Regions from separate parts of the Rubrivivax sp. JA1026 genome, predicted to be linked through region 1. Evidence: riboswitches for the same ligand, from Rfam matches in the RefSeq annotation. Region 1 holds a riboswitch; the other holds the start of a gene.
What was found. A riboswitch is a leader RNA that binds a small molecule or an ion and turns the genes downstream of it on or off. The one in region 1 is predicted to bind cyclic di-GMP.
Positions count from the first base shown of each region.

Region 2: it holds a riboswitch for cyclic di-GMP, as region 1 does, so the genes downstream of both, G5B56_RS14410 (flagellar hook-basal body complex protein FliE) here and G5B56_RS15445 (S8 family serine peptidase) in region 1, are expected to answer to the same signal.

Region 1 is NZ_JAALCQ010000009.1:106,786-110,188, reverse strand. Features, by position in the region: gene G5B56_RS15445 (S8 family serine peptidase) at 1-2,097, opposite strand, end outside; cyclic di-GMP riboswitch class I at 2,157-2,243, opposite strand; gene G5B56_RS15440 (NADPH-dependent FMN reductase) at 2,394-2,954, opposite strand; gene G5B56_RS15435 (mechanosensitive ion channel family protein) at 2,970-3,403, opposite strand, start outside.
Region 2 is NZ_JAALCQ010000008.1:139,848-143,250, reverse strand. Features, by position in the region: gene fliF (flagellar basal-body MS-ring/collar protein FliF) at 1-1,268, opposite strand, end outside; gene G5B56_RS14410 (flagellar hook-basal body complex protein FliE) at 1,279-1,614, opposite strand; cyclic di-GMP riboswitch class I at 2,113-2,207, opposite strand; gene G5B56_RS14405 (FliM/FliN family flagellar motor switch protein) at 2,557-3,387, shown strand; gene G5B56_RS14400 (FliM/FliN family flagellar motor switch protein) at 3,399-3,403, shown strand, end outside.

The DNA of each region.
Region 1 (3,403 bases):
GCTGCTGATCGTCAGCCCCGCCGGCTGGCCGGTGAGCGTGTAGCGGATCGCCACGCCCGACGGCCCGGTGACGCCGGTGGCGGCGCTGAAGGCCGTGCCGACACGGGCGCTGAACGTGCCGCCCGGCACGACCGGCAGCGCGACCTGCTGGGCCTTGACGGTCAGCGAGATGGCGCGCTGGCTCGTCTGGCCGAAGGGATCACGCGCGGCGACCGTCAGCGAGTGGCTGCCCAGCACCGGCGCGCTCCAGGTCACGACGCCGGCCGAGGACACCGTCAGCCCGCTCGGGCCGGAGACCAGCGCGAAGCTCAGCGTGTCGCCGTCGCCGTCGGTCGTCGGCAGCGGCTTCGAGTAGGCGGTGCCGGCCATCGCTTCGGGCAGCGAGGCCGGCAGCGTGTCGGGGGCGCTGTTGACGCGCAGCGAAACGGTGTTGCGCGCCGTCACGCCCGACGGCGAGGTCGCGGTCACGGCGAACGAGATCAGCCCGGCGGAAGCTGGCGCGGTGAAGACCAGCGTGTCGGCCGTGCGGCCGGAGACGATCGTCGCCGCGCTCCCGCTGGCCTGCTGCCAGGCGTAGCTGTAGCCGCTGCCCGACGGCACCGCGGCTTTCAGCGTCGCCGACGCGCCACGGGCCACCAGGCCGGCCTGCACGCCGTTGCTGCCGGTCGTGACGCCGGCCGTCGGCGTGATCGTCACCAGCGGCGCGGCCAGCGTCGCCAGCGAGCCCGAGGCGTCCAGCAGGCCGGCGCCGCAGCGGCCGGCGGTGGTGCAGAAGGTGCCCGCCGGGAACGGCCGCGCGCCCGACAGCAGCGCCGAGCGCACCTGCGCCGGCGTCAGCGACGGCGTGTAGGCCAGCAGCAGCGCCGCGGCGGCCGAGACGTGAGGCGTCGCCGCCGAGGTGCCGGCGAAGTAGCGCGCCGGCGTGTAGCCGACGAAGCTGCTGCTGCCATCGACGCCCGAGGCGATCGTCGGCGTCGTGTCGCAGCCGGCGGTGGCCTGGCGGCACTGGCCGCCGCCCGGCGCGGTGATCGCCACCTGCGACGAGTAGTTCGAGTAGCTCGCCAGGTCGCCGGTGGCCGTGGCCGCGGCCACCGCGATGACGCCGCTGCAGCTGGCCGGCGCGTTGATCGTCGCCGCGCCGTCGTTGCCGGCGGCGGCGATGACGACGATCCCGGCCGCGTTGGCCAGGTTGATCGCGTCCTGCATGTAGCTCGGGCAGCTGGTGCCGCCACCCAGGCTCAGGTTGATGACCTTGGGCCGCACCGACGGTGCCGGGATGCCGGCAAAGCTGCGCCCGGCCAGCCAGGCGATCGCGTCCGAGGTGTCGGACAGCCAGCCGCCGCACTGGCCGAGCACACGCACCTGCTGGATGCGCGCACCCGGCGCGGCGCCGGCGATGCCGTAGCCGTTGTCGGCAATGGCCGCGATCTGCGAGGCCACCGCGGTGCCGTGCCAGCTGCTCGCGCTGCCGCTGCTGGGGCAGGCGTCGCCGGGGTCGGTGGGGTCGGCGTCGCGGCCGCCGCCGTCGGCGCCGGTCGTGGTGTCGGAGACGAAGTCGTAGCCGGCGAACTGGCGGCTCTGCAGGTCCGGATGCGCCGTCATGCCGGTGTCGAGCACCGCGACGACGACGTCGTTGCCGGTCGTGTACGGCCAGGCGGCGACGAAGTTGCCGGCACCGGCCTTGGCCGCAGGCGAGCCCAGCGCCCACTGCATCGAGAAGTAGGTGTCGTTGCTCGTCGCCGCGACGCGCACGTCGGGCTCGGCCGACAGCACTGCCGGGTCCCGTGCCATGCGCAGCGCCATCGCGCGCAGCTCGTGTGCGTCGACGGCGTCGCGGGTCTCGTAGACCGCGGCGCTGGAGCCCGTCGTGCGCAAGGTCTTCAGCCGCACGCCGGCGCGCGTGGCCATCGAGCTGGCACGCTGGGACATCGTCGCGGCCACCGCTTCGGGCGACACGCCAGCGGCCTGCACCACCGGCTTGTAGCGCACGACGATGCGGCCGACGTCCTGGGCCCAGGCGCCACCGGCGCATGCCGCCAGCAGGCCCACGGCCAGGCCACGCAGGATGATCGTTCGGGGAGAGACGGGTCGCTGCATCGGCCGCTCGTGACGTTCGGGACACAAAGGCGCGGCCTGACACCCGGGCGACGGCCCGTGACGGCAACCCCGCTGGCGTAGGCGTTGCCGCCCGTAGCCCGGAAGCTTTGCGTCCCCGGCTTTCGCCGGGTTTGCCCATCGGCCGCCTCGCGGCGGCCGGCTCACGGCCCGGGCGACTGCCCGAGCCGGCGGCGCGAGTGTCTCGCGGCCGCGTCCTGCGCGGAAGCCGTCGGCACCAGCGCGTTCAAAAGAACGCGAAAAACGGCGCACATCCGGCGATCACGCCGCGCCGCGCGTCAGGCCGGCGCCTGACGCTCCACCCAGGCCAGGAAGGCGTCGAGCCAGCCCTGGACGAAACGCCGCGTGCGCTCGTCCGCCAGGCTGCCGTCGACGGCGAAGAACCCGTCCCTGGCCTGCAGATAGACCTCGGGCTGGGTCAGCGTCGGCATCGCCAGGTAGGCGAGCACGTTGCGCAGGTGCTGCTGCGCCAGCGCCGTGCCGATGGCGCCGATCGACACGCCGACGACACCGGCCGGCCTGCCGGCCCAGACGCTCTGGCCGTAGGGCCGCGACGCGTGATCCAGCGCGTTCTTCAGCACGCCCGGGATCGAACGGTTGTATTCCGGCGTCACGAAGATCACGCCTCGGCAGGCGGCGATCCGGGCCTTGAAACGGCGCACGGCCTCGGCGGGAGAGGCGTCGTCGTCCTGGTCGTACAGCGGCAGGTCGCCGATCTCGACGATCTCCAGCTGCCAGGGCGCGGGCGCCATCGTCGCCAGCGCCTGCGCCAGACGGCGGTTGAAGGAGTCGCGACGCAGGCTGCCGACGACCAGACCGATGCGGTGGGATTCGCTCATCGAGGACCTCCAGGTTCAGGCATTGGCCGCATCCGGCGCACGCTGGCGGCGGATGCCCAGCGGCAGCGCCGGAGCGCCGCCGTCCTTGCCGGCGCCGGCGTAGACGGTCAGGTGCGGGTACGGGATCTCGATGCCGCGCTCGTCGAAGGCCCGCTTGAGCCGGCGCAGGAACTCGCGCCGCACCTCCCACTGGGCCAGCGGCGCGACCTTGAAACGCACGCGCAGCGTCACCGCGCTCTCGTCCCAGCGTTCGACGCCGGCGATCTCCAGGTCCTCGAGGATGCGCGCGGCGAAGCGTTCGTCGGCCCGCAGCCCGGCGGCGACCTCGCGCACCACGGCGCAGACCTCGTCGAGGTCCTCGCGGTAGGCGATGCGCAGATCGGCCACCGAGAACGCGAAGTTGCGGCCGCGGTTGGTCACCGTCGTGATCAGGCTGTTGGGCACGAAGT
Region 2 (3,403 bases), on a different contig from region 1:
GGCGCCGGGAAGGGCATCGCCGAGACGGCGAGGCGGTCGCCGCGTTCCTTGTCGATGCCCAGGCCGCTGGTCAGCGTGCGCTCGATGTCGCCCAGTTGCTGCGGCGTCCAGGCGGCGGCGCCGCCGGGCGCGGCACCGCTGGCCAGCACGACGGCGACGTTCAGGCGTTCGAGGCGGCCGCGGCTGCGCTTGATCTGCGTGATGTGGCGGTCGTAGGCGTACTGGCGGGTGCTGGCGTTGCGTTGCGCCTGGCCCGAGGCGTCGGCGCCCGAGGCCGCAGCAGCCACCGCCACCGGGCGGTTGCTCAGCGAGCCGGGCACACCCAGAGCGAGGCCTTGGCGGTCCATCTCCTGGCGCAGCGCCTCGCTGGTGACCTTGGGGTCGGCGCCGTAGACCTCGCGCGTCTCCTGCACGCGGTCGTTGTCGACCTCGGCGGTGACGCTGACGCGGTAGTTGCCGGCGCCGAGCACCGGGCCCAGCAGCTCGTCGACGCCGCGCCGCGTGTCGGCCTCGTAGCGGTGGCGAGCGTCCATGCCGCCGGAGGCCAGGCCTTCGAGGCCTTCTTCGAGGTCGACCCGCGCCGACAGCAGGTTGCCGGCCTGGTCGACGACGCTGACACGCGCGGCGTCGAGGTTGGCGACGCTGCCGGCGACGAGCTTGATCGTCGCGGCGATCTGCTCGGGGTTCAGCGTGCGCCCGGGCTTGGTCGTGACGACGACCGAGGCCGAGCTGCGGTCGTCGGCGACGGTGACGAAGGACGAGCTGCGCGCGATCGCCAGATGCACACGCGCCGAGTCGACGGCGTCCATCGTCATGATGCTCTGCGCCAGCTCGCCTTCGAGGCCGCGGCGGAAACGCACGTCCTGCACGAACTGGCTGACGCCCAGCGGGTCGTCGCGGTCCATCAGCTCCAGCCCGGCGGGCAGGCGCGCGGTGACGCCCTTGGCGGCGAGCAGCATGCGCACGCGGCCGAGATCGGACTCGGGCACCAGCACCTGGCCGCTGTCCGGGTGCACGCGGTAGGGCACGTGCTCGGCGTCGAGCACGGCCATCATGTCGGCGGCCGCGACCTTCTCGCGGGCGCCGAACAGCGGCTTGTAGCTGGACTGGTCGCGCCACTGGAAGGCGACGACCAGCGCGGTCACCGCGGCGGCCGCCAGCAGCAGCGGCGTCAGGCCGCGCAGCAGCCCGGGCGGCAGCGCCGGCAGGCCGCCGGCACGCAGCCGGGCGAACGCGGGACGCAGGGTCGAGACGAGCGGGTTGGCCACGGCGTCGTCCTCAGAGCTGCAGCTTGATCAGTTCGTCCACCGCGCCGGCGACCTTGTTGCGCACCTGCAGCAGCATCGAGAACGACAGGTCGGCCTGCTGGCTGGCGAGCATCGCGCCGACGAGGTCGTTGGAGCGGCCCGAGTCGACGGCGGCAAGCTGCTCCGAGGCGGCGTGTGCCTGGGCGTCGACAGCCTGAAGCACGTCTTTGAGGCTGGAAGCGAAGCCTGCGCCCGCGTCCGTCCCGGGGCCGCGCGCCGGCGCCACGGCCGCCACCGCGCCGAGCTCGGCGCCGTCACCGGCGATCCGGTCGGCCTGAGCCAGGACCGACATCAACATCTGCGACATCCGCACATCCTTGTTTCACCGGCACAGCACCGGCGTCTGACGTTTATTTCGCCCATGCAGCGGCCTGGCCGGCTGGACCTCTTCGAATTCAAATACAGGGATATGCGCTTATCGGCAGGACGTCAGATAACTTGACGACCTTCGCGCATTAGAGTTGTTTTACGCGCCGGCGGCTGTCTTCCATTCCGCTTTCCAGCACGAGAAAAATACAAGAATTAGGAACGATGTTAACGACCGATCCTCGCCCGCAAGCTGGCGAACTGGCCGGCTTTGACACGTCAAACGTTGCCGATGTCCCGACCGTCGAGGCGCGAACGCACACGATCCCGCGCACCGCACGAGGCGGGGCGACGGACGGTTCGGGGCGCGTAATTGACATCGGCATGGTCGTGAAACGGCACGCCACGCGCGGTCGCAGGAGGTCTCCATGGCGCACCGCGCCACGGACGGACCAAGCCAGTCCGCACCTGAGAGGGGAGGTGCGGCGAGGCGGCTTCGCCCGGCGGCCCCGCTGCCCTGCGTCCCTCGTGGGGGGACGGGTAGGCCGGAAGCTTTGCGACCCCGGCTTTCGCTCGGGTGTGCCCTGATGCGCTGCATCGTAAGCGCAAGACCGAGAAAGTTTCCTCCCGTAACACCGGCGTACCCGTGTCGACGTGAATTAGTTCTCTTGTTTATTTCTTGACACCCTCGTTGCGTCGATAAAAACAAATTCTTTTATTGATATGAATGACACAAATGATATTTATGATTTGCACCGAATAGCCAAGCATCAATGACGCAACACCGACTCGAAGCACACAACAAAAATCTAAACATTTCGTCTCCGCAGCCGATGAGAGACTCTTCCGGAAAGAACGGTGAAAGCGCCCGCTTTCCATCCCATTTGCATCCATCGAATGGCGCATAGATTTCTACAATGACCCCGATTCACGCCATGAACCCATGACCGCACCTGCCACGCCCACGCATCGTCCAATCGACGCGACCTCGCTCGGACGCCCCGTGCACCTGCTCGATGCGTTCGCACGGCGCTGGCAATCCGACCTCTCCGGTTGGTTCAGGCGCCAGATCAACCATCGGCAACGCGGCGGCTTCGAGGTGCTGGGGGCCTCGCTGGCGCGGCTCGAGCAGGAGGCCGAGGGCAGCGGCTGGCACTCGTTCGCACTCGCGCGCGGCAGCCTGGTCTGTGGCGCCGACCGCCGGCTGCTTCTGGCACTGATGGCGCGACGCTTCGGCACCGACGCGCCCGCCGAGGACACGACGGCCACCTCGACCGAGGAGCGCCTTGCGGCGCAGCTCGGTGCCGCCTGGTCTGCCCTGGCAGCGCGACGGCTGGACGCCGGTCTGGCCGCCGAGCCGGCGGCGATGGCCGGACCGGCTGGCGGCGTGCCGGTCGCGGCACCGGCACGCGGCACCTGGGTGCTCGACGCGACGATCGCCGAGGCGGGCATGAACGAGCCCGCGCGCCTGCGTGTCGCGCTGGCACCGTCGTGGCTGGAGCGCCTGTGGACGCAGCTCGCCATCGAGCGGCTGCCGTCCAGCGCCCAGGCCACCGTTGCACCGCTGGCCACGCGGCTGGAGTTCCGGCTCGTCGCCCAGCTGCTCGAGAAGCAGCTGCCGCTGTCCGACGTCGCCGCGCTGAAGGTCGGCGACGTGCTCCCGATCACGCTCGGCGAGGCCGACGCCCTGGTCGACGGCCTGCGCCTGTTCAAGGCCCGCGTCGCCGAGCACGACGGCCGGCTGTGCCTGACCTGTTTCTCCGATTCCGAATGAAAGCCACGACGATGAG